2 linked regions of the Anaerocolumna chitinilytica genome follow. The protein of the gene in region 2 interacts with the protein of the main gene of each other region in a pairwise test. Links are inferred from orthologs where the notes say so. Each region holds a gene or a part of one and is shown on either strand. Other genes may lie near its edges.

What was found.
Region 1: the proteins of ligA (region 2) and leuS interact in binary tests that used the Escherichia coli proteins (3 or more experiments, as listed by UniProt). The link is inferred for Anaerocolumna chitinilytica from one-to-one orthologs.

What each region holds. Positions count from the first base shown.
Region 1 is NZ_AP023368.1:3,757,946-3,764,637, forward strand. What follows is about bases 1,667-4,761. They hold leuS (leucine--tRNA ligase), read right to left. Parts: upstream 4,373-4,761; coding sequence 1,961-4,372; downstream 1,667-1,960. Other genes in these bases: bsdcttw_RS16445 (response regulator), read right to left, coding at 1,667-1,819; bsdcttw_RS16455 (tetratricopeptide repeat-containing glycosyltransferase family 2 protein), read left to right, coding at 4,605-4,761. Outside these bases: bsdcttw_RS16435 (BaiN/RdsA family NAD(P)/FAD-dependent oxidoreductase), read right to left, coding at 1-612; bsdcttw_RS16440 (flavodoxin family protein), read left to right, coding at 840-1,319; more of bsdcttw_RS16445, read right to left, coding at 1,457-1,666; more of bsdcttw_RS16455, read left to right, coding at 4,762-5,729; bsdcttw_RS16460 (BofC C-terminal domain-containing protein), read right to left, coding at 5,922-6,635.
Region 2 is NZ_AP023368.1:3,423,979-3,430,548, reverse strand. The notes cover bases 2,000-4,972. They hold ligA (NAD-dependent DNA ligase LigA), read left to right. Parts: upstream 2,000-2,488; coding sequence 2,489-4,456; downstream 4,457-4,972. Other genes in these bases: metA (homoserine O-acetyltransferase MetA), read left to right, coding at 4,507-4,972. Outside these bases: bsdcttw_RS15010 (hypothetical protein), read left to right, coding at 1-597; more of metA, read left to right, coding at 4,973-5,412; bsdcttw_RS14990 (TFIIB-type zinc ribbon-containing protein), read left to right, coding at 6,266-6,570. UniProt on the Escherichia coli protein: DNA ligase that catalyzes the formation of phosphodiester linkages between 5'-phosphoryl and 3'-hydroxyl groups in double-stranded DNA using NAD as a coenzyme and as the energy source for the reaction.

The sequences.
Region 1 (6,692 bases), 330 kb from region 2 along the record:
CGTCCGCACTCCTGAGAGAGTTTTAAAATATTTCTCTTTCGCTCTTAGTTGAACCAATGCCGGTAAAGGTCTAATAATTCGATGTCCCAGAGCACCTGCCAGCTGAAAGCTGCTTCCGTCAGAACCAAGTGCCGGATTTGCCATACCTCCTCCTGCCAAAAGTACTTTATCTGCCTGAAACTGCCCCTTATCCGTAAATATCGTAAGATTTCGATTTATACTATTCACATGAATCCCGCATTCTATCTTCACATGCAGGCGCTCTGCCTCCAATAACAGTACTTCAAGGACAGAAGAAGCCTGTCCTGAGTTTGGATATAGATACCCATTTCGCTCATGTGGATAAATACCGATCTCCTGAAAGAAATCTATCGTCTTCTTCACATCGAAATTCATTAGCACTTCCGGTGCAAAGGCAGGATTATCACTTCTGTAGCAATCTCCCTCCTGTACAAGATTCGTATAATTACACTTACCGTTACCTGTCGCAAGAATCTTCTTTCCCGGTTTATCCTTGTGTTCAAGCACCGTTACTTTTCTATTCCGTCTTGCCGCCCATATAGCGGCAAAAAGTCCGGATGCACCGCCTCCAATAACATATATTCCGCTCATATGGCAATCCTCCTAAATTCTCTTTATGTTAAATCCTATAGGAATTATCAGTCACTTTAAATATTATAGCATATATCCTGCACTCCAACAATGTGGTTTGTTATACTGCTGTCTCCGCTCCTTCCACAAATTAACATAAACTTGACAAACATTTCGATTTGCTTTAAGATACAAGTAGGCACTATGACCTATGCCATATACTCTAAATGCTTAGAAAGGAGCAAATGATGAAAACATTAATTGTTTTCTATTCGCTTGAAGGAAACACAAAAATCATTGCAGATATCCTTGCAGAGGAATTAGATTCTGAATGCATAGAGTTAAAGCCGGACAAGGAAATACCCAAGGGAGGTTTTACCAAGTTTCTCTGGGGCGGTAAAAGCGTTTTATTTCATGAGAAACCAACCCTTACGAATGAATTTCCTGACATAGACGAATATGATACAATATTCATTGGCACTCCTATATGGGCAAGTTCCTATACACCACCTATTGCATCCTTCCTTGAAAAGGTATCCATAAGGGGCAAGAAAATAGCTCTCTTTGCTTGTCATGCCGGAGGCGGCGCTGAGAAATGCTTCGAAAAATTAAAATCTCAGCTAAACGACAATCAAATTATTGGCACTATAACATTTACAGACCCCGGTAAAGAAGAACGCGAAAAAATCAAGGCTCAGTTAAAGCACTGGCTGCATGAAATCACCTAATATAATCTCTATTCATTTATTCAATACCAATTATGCTAAGAATAAGGCTTAAGAAGACAATTATGTTTTCTTAAGCCTTTTATATTTAACTATTTATACCACATCATTTGATCTAAAATTTTTATAATAAATTTTAATCAGAGAAAATTAAGCTTCTTTACCTGTTCTAAAACATCGCCTTCACTGAACGGCTTCACTATAAATCCCTTGGCTCCGGCTCGGATACAATCCATTATTACGGCTTCCTGTCCCATAGCCGAAACCATTAAAACTTTACAGTTCTTATCTATATTCTTAATAACCTTAAGGGCTTCCAGTCCGTCCATACCAGGCATTGTAACGTCCATAGTCACAAACTCAGGCTTAACCAGGAGATATTGCTCCACAGCTTCTCTGCCATTGGATGCTTCTCCTACGACTTCATAACCGTTCCTTCTAAGTATATCTCCCAGTACTTTTCTCATAAAAATGGCATCGTCAGCAATTAAAACATTCTTCATGTGACCTCCTACAGTATTGCCCAATTTAAGCTCACAGGCATTCTCCCCATAAATACTGTTTTATATACCAGCATTCCTGTATCTCGCAATTTTTTCTGCGAATCCGCCTAATATAGAAAGCAAAAGTGCTTCGTATTTTTGCTAACGTACTACAATATTGTAGATTTTATCTTTCACATAAATCTCTTTTACAATAGTTTTTTCTTCCAGGAATTGCTTAACGGCATCCGAATTCATTACTTTATCTTTTACGGAATCCTGCTCTTCCCCTCTGCCAATCAATATAGTTGCTTTCAACTTACCATTGACCTGCACTGCTATCTCAACCTGATTCGAAGTTGTCTTCTCTTCTTCCCATACCGGCCAGGAAACTTCATAAAGTCTGCCTTTAAAGCCCGCTTTACTCCAAAGCTCTTCTGTCATATGAGGTGCTACCGGATTTAACAATATCAGGAACGTTCTGTACTCATCCCTGGTAACCTTGCCCTGTTTATTAAAATCATTAATTAAAGACATTAATGCAGCTATAGCAGTATTGAATTTGAGTCCTTCAAAGTCAAGGCTGACCTTCTTTATGGTCTGATGCATCTTAACTTCCAATTCCTTGGAATAACCGCTTTCTTCTGTGAGTATATCCTGAAGCTTCCATACCCTTTCAAGGAAACGTCTGCAGCCCTTTACACCGTCATTGGACCATGCTGCGCTTAACTCAAAAGCTCCGATAAACATCTCATAAGTACGTAAAGTATCTGCACCGAATTCATCTACGATATCATCCGGATTAATTACATTTCCTCTGGATTTGGACATCTTTTCACCGTTCTCACCAAGAATCATACCATGAGAGGTTCTCTTCCTGTAAGGCTCCGGCTCACTGACATAACCCAAATCATAAAGAACCTTATGCCAGAACCTGGAGTAAAGAAGATGCAGCGTCGTATGCTCCATACCACCGTTATACCAATCTACCGGCAGCCAGTAATCCAAAGCTTCCTTTGAGGCAAAGGCTTCTGTATTATGCGGATCGATATAGCGCAGGAAGTACCAGGAAGATCCAGCCCACTGAGGCATGGTATCCGTCTCTCTGTGAGCAGGACCGCCGCAATGAGGGCAGGTAGTTTCAACCCAGTCTGTCATTCTGGCTATCGGAGATTCTCCGTTTTCTCCCGGTTCATAGCTTTCTGTTTCCGGCAGCAGTAAAGGAAGCTCACTTTCAGGAACGGGTACATACCCACATTTCTCGCAATGTACCAGTGGAATCGGTTCTCCCCAATATCTTTGTCTTGAGAATACCCAGTCTCTTAATTTAAAGTTCACGGTTTTCTTTCCGATTCCTTTTTCTTCCACCCATTCTGTCATACGCTTCTTCGCTTCCGTCACATACAAGCCATTAAGGAATTCAGAATTAATCAATTTTCCGCTATAATCTGTAAATGCTTCTTCCTCCACATTACCGCCTTCAATAACAGGAATAATCGGAAGATCAAATTTCTTAGCAAATTCCCAGTCTCTGGTATCATGGGCAGGTACCGCCATAATAGCACCGGTTCCATAGGTCATTAAAACATAATCAGATATCCAGATAGGAATATCCTTACCTGTCACAGGGTTAACGGCAGTTACACCTTGAATCTCAACACCGGTTTTATCCTTAGCCAGCTCTGCCCTCTCAAAATCGGATTTCTTTGCCGCTGCTTCTCTATATGCAGTGATTTCATCCCAATTCGTAATATCACTCTTGTATTTGTCCAGTAAACCATGTTCCGGTGAAATAACCATATAAGTTGCACCAAAAAGGGTATCCGGTCTTGTGGTAAAGATCTTTAAAGTTTCTTCTTTACTCTTTAATTTAAAATCAATTTCTGCACCTTCTGAGCGTCCGATCCAGTTCTTCTGCTGATTCTTGATACGGTCTGCATAATCCACCAAGTCAAGGTCATCGATTAATCGGTCCGCATAGGCAGTAATCTTTAACATCCACTGGCTCTTAACTTTATGAACAACTTCACTGCCGCAGCGTTCACATACGCCGTTTACCACCTCTTCATTGGCAAGTCCTACCTGACAGGAAGTACACCAGTTTATAGGCATTTCGGCTTTATAGGCCAGTCCCTTTTCAAATAATTTCAAGAAAATCCATTGGGTCCACTTATAATACCCTGTATCCGTTGTGTTTATCTCCCTGTCCCAATCAAAGGAATAACCAAGAGACTCAAGCTGCTCTTTGAAATGCTTTATATTATTCTCCGTTACAACACGGGGATGGATTTTATTCTTAATTGCATAATTTTCCGTAGGAAGTCCAAAAGCATCCCATCCCATAGGATATAGCACATTGTAGCCTTCCAGTCTTCTTTTTCTGGCAATGATATCAAGAGCCGTATAGGGTCTTGGATGTCCAACATGAAGTCCTTGTCCTGATGGATAAGGAAACTCAACTAAGGCATAGAACTTAGGCTTTGATTTGTCAATTCCTGTTCTGAAAGCACTCTCTTCTTTCCAGATTTCCTGCCATTTTTTCTCAATTTTCTTCGGTGAATATTCCTCTGTCACTCTGAATGACCTCCTAAAATAAACTTATCTTTTAAATTATACACATTATTTCCATATTTAACAACACATCAGTGTAATAACCTGTTATTCATAATACCACTACCTGCAAAAAAATAAAAGACACATCTTTGGTTTATTTCCATTTTATAAAAAATGCTCAAAACCCAATAGCACTTTGATTAAAATTATCCCATATATTATAGTAACATTTAATTGAAAGGCGGAGAAAAAAATGGTTTCTATTAGTTTAGCAATGATTGTAAAGGATGAGGAAAATAACATAAAGAGATGTTTGGATTCGGTGCTCGGCGTAGTAGATGAAATAATAATTGTTGATACCGGTTCTACGGATCAAACAAAAAAAATCTGTTCTTTTTATACTGACAAAATCTATGATTTTAAATGGATTGATGACTTTTCCGCCGCCAGGAATTTTTCCTATGATTTTGCTACAATGGACTATATCCTTTGGTTGGATGCAGATGATTATTTATTACCGGAAGACAGAGAGAAGCTTATTAAACTAAAAGAAACGATGGACCCTGGTATTAATACTGTTATGATGAAATATGCAACCGGATTGGATTTGCAGGGAAACGTTACCTTTTCCTATTATCGGGAACGGATGACTAAAAGAGCTTTAAAATTCAGATGGAATGAACCAGTCCATGAATATATGTTAACTATTGAACCAATCCTGGAATCTGATATTTGTATAACCCACGGAAAAATACAAACAGATAAAAGCAGCGACAGAAATCTACAGATTTATGAAAATAAAATTAAAAACAAAGAATTTTTATCCCCCCGGGGTGTCTTTTATTATGCCAGGGAATTAAAAGACCATGATAGATTTTTAGAAGCTGCAGGGCAATTCGAATTATTTTTAGATACTGACATGGGCTGGGTTGAGGATAATATCAGTGCCTGCAGTGAGCTTGCTAAATGTTATCTTATGCTGAATCAGGATAAACGTGCTCTGGCCTGCTTGTTTAAAAGTTTTATCTACAGCACTCCGAGAGCTGAAATATGCTGCCAGATAGGTTATTATTATCAGGAGAAAAATGATTATAAAACAGCTGCTTACTGGTTTGAATTTATACTAACACTTAAAAAACCGGAAAAATGCTGGGGTTTTCTTCAGCATGACTGCTGGTCCTATATTCCTCTTATAGAATGCGCTGTATGCTATGACCGGTTAGGTAATTATAAAAAGGCATTAAAATTCAATACCCGGGCATTAAAGGAAAAGCCAGACTCTCTTTCTGCTCAGAAGAATCAAAGATATCTGCAAGATAAGGTAACCTCTCAGCAGTATAAAAAAAAGAGTCAGAATCAAAAAATTGATTCTGACTAAGCTCCGCATAAGAGACGATGTTTCAATACCAAGGTTAAACCCTGGAAATTCATGGGTCAGGGCCACAAAGTTGATAAGGATTAAATATATGGAGTATAAGGAGCAAGGCAGACCTTTGCAGGACCTGCCGATACTCCTGGACCATACGCAGATGCTATTCGTTTTTATAATGACAAGAATTTAATCAGTCAGTTAACTGGAATAACTCTCTAACACCGAATATAGTTCATCCAAATCTTTTACAAAAATACCATCCTCTAATTGAAGTCTATCAGATGTCGGAAGGTCTTGTGTAGATACGCCGGTATAATAAAAAACAGTTTTCTGATCTCCATAATAAGCAACTATATAGCCATCTACCGCTTTTAAATAGTATTTATATTCCACCGAATCCGGATTGTAGGTTCTGCGAAGAACAATGCTATCCGGTGAAAAAGAAATCAATTCATAAGATACCAAACCCTTTTCAAATTCGCTTAACGGTAAATCGGCCTGGTAATCCTTTAAGTAATCTATTACTTCTTCTCTGCTGAGTCCTATGAGGTAGCTTGGAGTAGGAAGATTTTCCTCCGTCAAATTTTTAGTTTTCATATCATAGGTCTGAAGTGTATACTGAGTCGAAGGAAGCACTTTGCCTGTAGTAGCACTTGTCTCTGTTGAATCCTTGCTCGTATTATCTCCCGTCACATTCTCTTCTTTTTCTTTTGAATCGCCAATATTTGCTGCCTTAACGGTATTCAAATATCCCTGTTTTTGAAGTTCCTTAATAAGGTCATTATTTCTTTCTATTGCATTCTCATTAAAATCCCTCAATGCCTGTTTATAACTAAAATAGTAACAAGCAGTAAACATACAGGCTAAAGCCGAAAAGGTAAGAAAATAAGTTACAACCTTTTTATATCTCACTGTAATCACTCCTTTGCCTTAAGTATGAACCTAAAAATAATGTTTATACATCCGTAA
Region 2 (6,570 bases):
GATGCGTCTATACTTCCAACAGATACTCCGTCAGTAAATGGCGATGCTACTGGAAGCTATCCGGATGAAGCTAGTCTACTCACGGTAGATAAAAACCCTCTGGTAAAGAATACCAACACGGAGATAGATAAGCTTATATCCGATTATTTCAAAGCAAAATTAAGCGGTAAAATAGAAAAGTTTGAAAGTCTGGTAGACAATACAGATCTTTTAAATATCAAAGATATTAATCGTAAGACAAAATACATTGATAAGTATTCTGATATTGAGTGCTATACCAAAAAGGGATTAGAAGAAGGCTCTTATGTAGTTTATGTATCTTATGGACTGAAACTGTCCAGTATTGACACACCTGCACCTGGAATGAACAGTTATTATGTGAAGACTAACAGTGATGGAAAACTTTATATCTATCTTGGTGAAGGCGATAAAAAAACAGATGATTTCTTAACAAAGCTGAACAGCACTTCTGATGTGGAAGACCTTATATTTCAAGTGAATGAGAAGCTCAAAACTGCTATGAATAAGGATGCAGCTTTATCAGAATTCTATGCTAAGCTGGAAGAATCTGCCAAGAATGTTTCTATGAACGAATAACAGACATAGGATTAGAATATTATTTTGAATTTAATAAGCGAGATGCTTTGACAGAAGAGAATTCTTCAAAGTATCTCGCTATTTTTAGGTATAAAATAATATCAGGTGTATATTGCATTCACGAATGAGCTTTTCTTGATAAGCCGGAGTGTTTCCTTTAAGATGCTTGTACTTTTAGAGCGGCACTGTTATAATAATTAAACATAGGTTTTATTATCCAAGTTTAATAAAAATTTTAACAATAGCAAAAGATATTACTAATTTTAGAATAGAATGGAGCCAAGATGGCAAAAAGAACTAAGAAATTATTGCAATTAGATGAAAACATGGAAAACAGCGAGGAGAGCGTAAGGCTTAATCGTTTTTTAAGCGATTCGGGAGCGTGTTCCAGAAGAGAGGCTGATAAGCTGATAGAAGAAGGTCATGTAACCGTAGACGGAGAAAAGGCTACGGTGGGTATGAAAGTCTCTAAAGGCCAGGAAGTGCTGCTAAAGGGTAAGCCCGTGAACCGAGAGGAAAGCCTGGTATTTATTGCCTTAAATAAACCCAGAGGAATCGTATGTACCACGGACAGACGTGAGAAAGATAACATAATTGATTTTCTTAAATTTGATAAAAGAATATATCCAATAGGGAGACTTGACAAGGAATCCGAAGGTTTAATTTTACTGACAAATGACGGCAGTATCGTAAACAAAATACTGCGTGCCGGGAATTATCACGAAAAAGAATACATCGTCACTCTGGATAAACCCATAACAGCTGAATTTCTAAAAGGGATGGCAGAAGGTGTTCCAATATTGGACACTGTTACGAGGCCTTGCACAATAAAGGCGTTGGATAAATTCACCTTTCAGATAATCCTTACCCAGGGGTTGAACCGCCAGATAAGACGTATGTGTGAATATTTTGATTATAAGGTGCTAACGTTAAAAAGAATTCGTATTATGAATATTCAGCTTGGGTATCTGCAGTTAGGCGGATATAGGAATGTAACAGAGAGAGAAATTGCAACTCTGACAGAGGCAATAAAAGATTCTTCTAACGAAGCCTCAGTTGATGAAAACTACGTTGTAAAGCAGACTGCAACAAAGGACGCAAATAGCAGTTATAATAAGAATACTCGAAAAGGATCTCAAAACCTTAAAAGTCGTAGGATAACGGATAACAGAAAAAGCAAAAAGGAAACTTCTAATAGAAGTACCGCTGCTGATAACAAGGCAGTCTATGGTAAAAAGACCGGGTACGATACCAAATCCTATCGTGATAGGAAAACCGATCTTACGGAAAAATCAGACTTCAAAGAAAAATCAGATTTCAGAGGAAAGCCAGAAGCTAAGAACAGGAATGACTTCAAAGACAAATCAGACTTTAGAGGAAAGTCAGAAGCTATGCGCAGGAAAGACTTTCAAGAAAAGTCAGGTTTTAAAGAAAAGACTGACTTAAGAAACAAAGCAGATTCCAAAGACAGTTCAGAATTCAGAGGAAGGTCAGATAATAAAAATAAAACAGACTTTAAAAGCAAGCCAGATTTCAGAGATAAATCAGATTACAGGGGCAGGTCTGATACGAAAAGCAGGATTGATGATAGAGCCAAGCCTGATTTTAAGAGTAAGTCAGACTTTAGATCTAAGAGAGATTTCAAGGATAGTAGAAACTTTAAAGATAATTCAGACTTTAAAGCCGGAACTGATGTTAAAGGCAAGACGGGTTTTAAAGGTAAGACCGAATCTAAAGCCAGGACAGCCTTTCCTGCAAAAACAGATTATAATAAACGAACATCTGATAACCGCACCAAAGTATACAATCATAAAGAAAACACTGCCGCTACTGGAAAGATGCGGGGCAGAACCGCAAAATAAGAACGAACTTGAAAGGGTAATAAAGGGATATGAAGGAGAAACTGGAGAGACAAAAAGAACTGGTAAAGCTGTTAAGTGAAGCTGGAAGAGTATATGAGCAGGAAGACCGCGAAATTATGAGTAATTTCGAATATGATAAGCTTTATAATGAACTTCTTATGCTGGAGCAGGAGACAAAAACAGTATTAACCGGAAGCCCCACGATAAAAGTAGGATACGAAGTACTAAGCGAACTTCCCAAAATGAGGCATGAGTCACCAATGCTATCCCTTGACAAAACAAAGGAAGTAGAAACCCTAAAGGATTGGCTGGGGAATCAGAAAGGTCTTCTTTCCTGGAAAATGGATGGACTTACCATCGTTTTGACTTACAGAGATGGAAAGCTGTATCAGGCAGTCACAAGAGGAAATGGAGAGATCGGAGAGGTAGTAACCAACAATGCCAAGGTATTTAAAAATCTGCCTCATTCAATTCCTTATACCGGCGAGCTGGTATTGCGTGGAGAAGCAGTAATCCGTTATTCTGATTTTGAAAAAATGAATCAGGAAATCCCGGAAACAGAAGCCAAATATAAGAATCCCAGAAATCTTTGCAGTGGAAGTGTCAGACAGTTAAATAATGAAATAACAGCAAAGCGAAATGTACGCTACTATGCATTTACCCTTGTAAAAGCAGGTAGTTCTGAAGGTTTTGGAAATTCCAGAGAAGAGCAGCAGGCCTGGCTTCAAAGCCTTGGTTTTGAAACGGTGGAAAGCAAGGAGGTAACAAGAGAAACCCTTGAAGAGACAGTTGCCTGGTTTGCGGAACAGATACCCTCTATGGATGTGCCTTCCGATGGACTTGTTCTTACCTTTGATGATATTGCTTATGGAATCTCACTAGGTTCTACAGCAAAATTTCCAAGGGACTCTATTGCATTTAAATGGCGAGATGAAATCAAAGATACTACCTTAAAGGAAATTGAGTGGAGTGCTTCCAGAACGGGGCTTATTAATCCAATTGCTGTATTTGAACCGGTGGAATTAGAGGGTACAACCGTCAGTCGTGCCAGCCTCCACAACATCAGTATTATGGAGGGGCTAAAACTTGGTATCGGGGATACCATTCGTGTATATAAAGCAAATATGATTATACCCCAGGTGGCAGAGAATGTAACCCAGAGCGGAAATGTTACAATACCTGAGAGCTGTCCGGTATGCGGCGGTAAAACCAGCCTGAAAGAAGAAAATGATGTTAAGGTTCTTGTCTGTACCAACGAAGAATGTCTAGCCAAGAAAATTAAATCCCTTACTCATTTTGTAAGCAGGGATGCAATGAATATAGAAGGACTTTCAGAAGCCACCATTGAGAAATTCCTGGGAATGGGGATTATTCATGAGGTAGCCGATCTTTTTCATCTGGAGGGCTATAAGGAAACCATCACAGAGATGGAAGGGTTCGGAGAGAAATCCTATCAAAAGTTAATTGCATCTGTTAATAAAGCAAGAAATACCACAGTAGCCAGATTCTTATATAGCTTGGGAATACCGGGAATTGGGCTGTCAACAGCCAAATTAATCTGCCGTGAGTATCAGAACAATTTTGATAATATCAAGGCTGCGGCAACGGAACGTCTTACTGAGATAAGCGGAGTAGGAGATGTTATAGCAGCGGCTTTCATAGACTTTATGAATAAAGAGAGTAATCAAAAAATGATAGAAGACTTGCTGCCAGAGCTTGTCTTTGAAGTGACAGAAAGTGAGAGTGCTCCTTCTGTGCTTACCGGTAAAACCTTCGTAATTACAGGTTCTCTGGAACATTTTGAGAATCGAAACGCGCTGAAAGACTATCTGGAAGAGAGAGGAGCTAAGGTAACCGGTTCGGTAACTGCTAAAACCGATTACCTCATCAATAACGACAACCTATCCTCTTCTACAAAGAACAAAAAGGCAAAAGAGCTTGGAATTGAGATAATTACAGAAGAAATGTTATTAGATATGGTAAAACAGGGGGAATAGCATTCTGCTATTAATTTAGATATGCGCCAGAAAGCGCAGGGAGGGTTAGTATGCCAATTAAGGTACAAAGTGAGCTACCGGCTAAACGAGTGCTGGAAGATGAAAATATATTTATTATGGATGAGACCAGGGCTATCCATCAGGATATTCGTCCCTTACGCATAGCCATCCTTAATCTTATGCCATTAAAGGAAGATACGGAAGTACAAATTCTAAGAAGCTTATCCAATACGCCGCTTCAGGTTGATGTAACCCTACTGGCTACTGCATCCTATGTCGGCAAGAATACTGCCTCCAGCCATCTGGACCAGTTCTATCTTACCTTTGACGAGGTAAAACATTTAAAATTCGATGGTCTAATCATTACCGGAGCACCGGTGGAGCAAATGGAATTTGAAGAGGTCACATACTGGGAGGAACTTAAGATAATTATGGAATGGTCCAAAACCCATGTAACCTCAACCTTTCATATATGCTGGGGAGCCCAAGCAGGTCTCTATTACCATTTTGGTATTCCTAAGATAAACCTGAAGGACAAATTATTTGGTGTCTATCCCCATCATGTATTAAACCGCAAGATTCCTTTGGTAAGGGGGTTCGATGATGTGTTCTTAGCTCCTCACTCCAGGTATACCACCGTATCCAAAGAAGAGATTGTAAAGAATCCGGAGCTTACCATTCTTGCGGAATCCAAGGAAGCAGGTGTCTTTATTGTGATAGCAGGGGACGGCAAGCAGATCTTCGTTACCGGGCACCCTGAATATGACAGGATTACATTGGATAAAGAGTATAAGAGAGATGTGGATAAGGGCTTGGAAATTGAGCTGCCGGAGAATTACTATCCTGATGGGCTTACTTATGTAAGACCGGAACTTACCTGGCGAGCACATGCGAATGCTTTATATACGAATTGGTTGAATTATTATGTGTATCAGGTTACACCTTATGAACTCTAAAATGACTTTAAATACTAGGGTCAGAGGTACTTTGTGAAAAATCAAAAGTATCATAAATTATCACTATTTGACACCAATTATCATATCATTGGTGTCAGATTGGTGTCAGGTTTTTAAGAAACAGATTAATAAAATTAATGTGCAGTATAGTAAACAATTGACCTTTTAAATACCTTTTTAATCATAAATAAAGCATTTAATCATTAACGATTGAGTGTTTTATTTTTTTGTAATAAAAAATATTGGACATAAACGACTGTAGTAAAGGCTATATAAGATGTAGGTAATAGAAAAGAAACTTAAAATATTAAAAACAATGTAGTTCGAGGGAGTGATATTAAAAGAAGAACTCGCAGACAGTACCACTAACCATCTTTATGTCTAAGACAAGTTGGGTAGTCTGTATACAATGAGTTCAAAGCAACATTGAAATAAAATTAAGGAGGGGGAATATCAATATGATATTACAAGACTTATACACAAAAGTAGCTTCAAGAATGTTAAATATATATGGGTATCCTATAGACTGATTAAGAACGTGAAAATGAGTGATTTGGATGAAATCCTACCAAACCTAAGGATAACAGATTTTACTCATAATACTCTGAATGTTGTGATAGCGGGGCATATCTAAACGATATACCCCGCTATCTCTTTGAATAATCTGACGCAAGGGGTAATGATGAGCTTGTCTTCTTATTTTAGTAAAGCAAAAGCAAATCAAATTGTAATTATTCTTTAAATACTGGGTTTGATTATAGTTGTAAAATGTAAAATATAGTATTGTTAATAGGGTGGGTTAATTGTATACTGGAAGAAATAGGTCGAAGAATAGAGAAAGGTATTAAAGAATATGGGAAATGCAGAACATACTGAAATCAGAATACCTTGTGACAGCGAAGGTTTTATCTTGTTAAAATGTCCGATATGTGGGGCACTTTTCAAATTAGATGCTAATGTTTTGGATGATGATTCAATTTTTGATATATATTGTCCTGAGTGTGGTTTGGTGAGTGACAGCTATATAACGGAGGATGTTCTTGAATTAGCTTTGATAATGGCAGGAAATTATCTTGATGATATGATGATGAACGAATTTAGAAAACTAGAACGTGATACTAGAAATAGTCCGTTAAAATTCAAGGTTACTGGTAACTT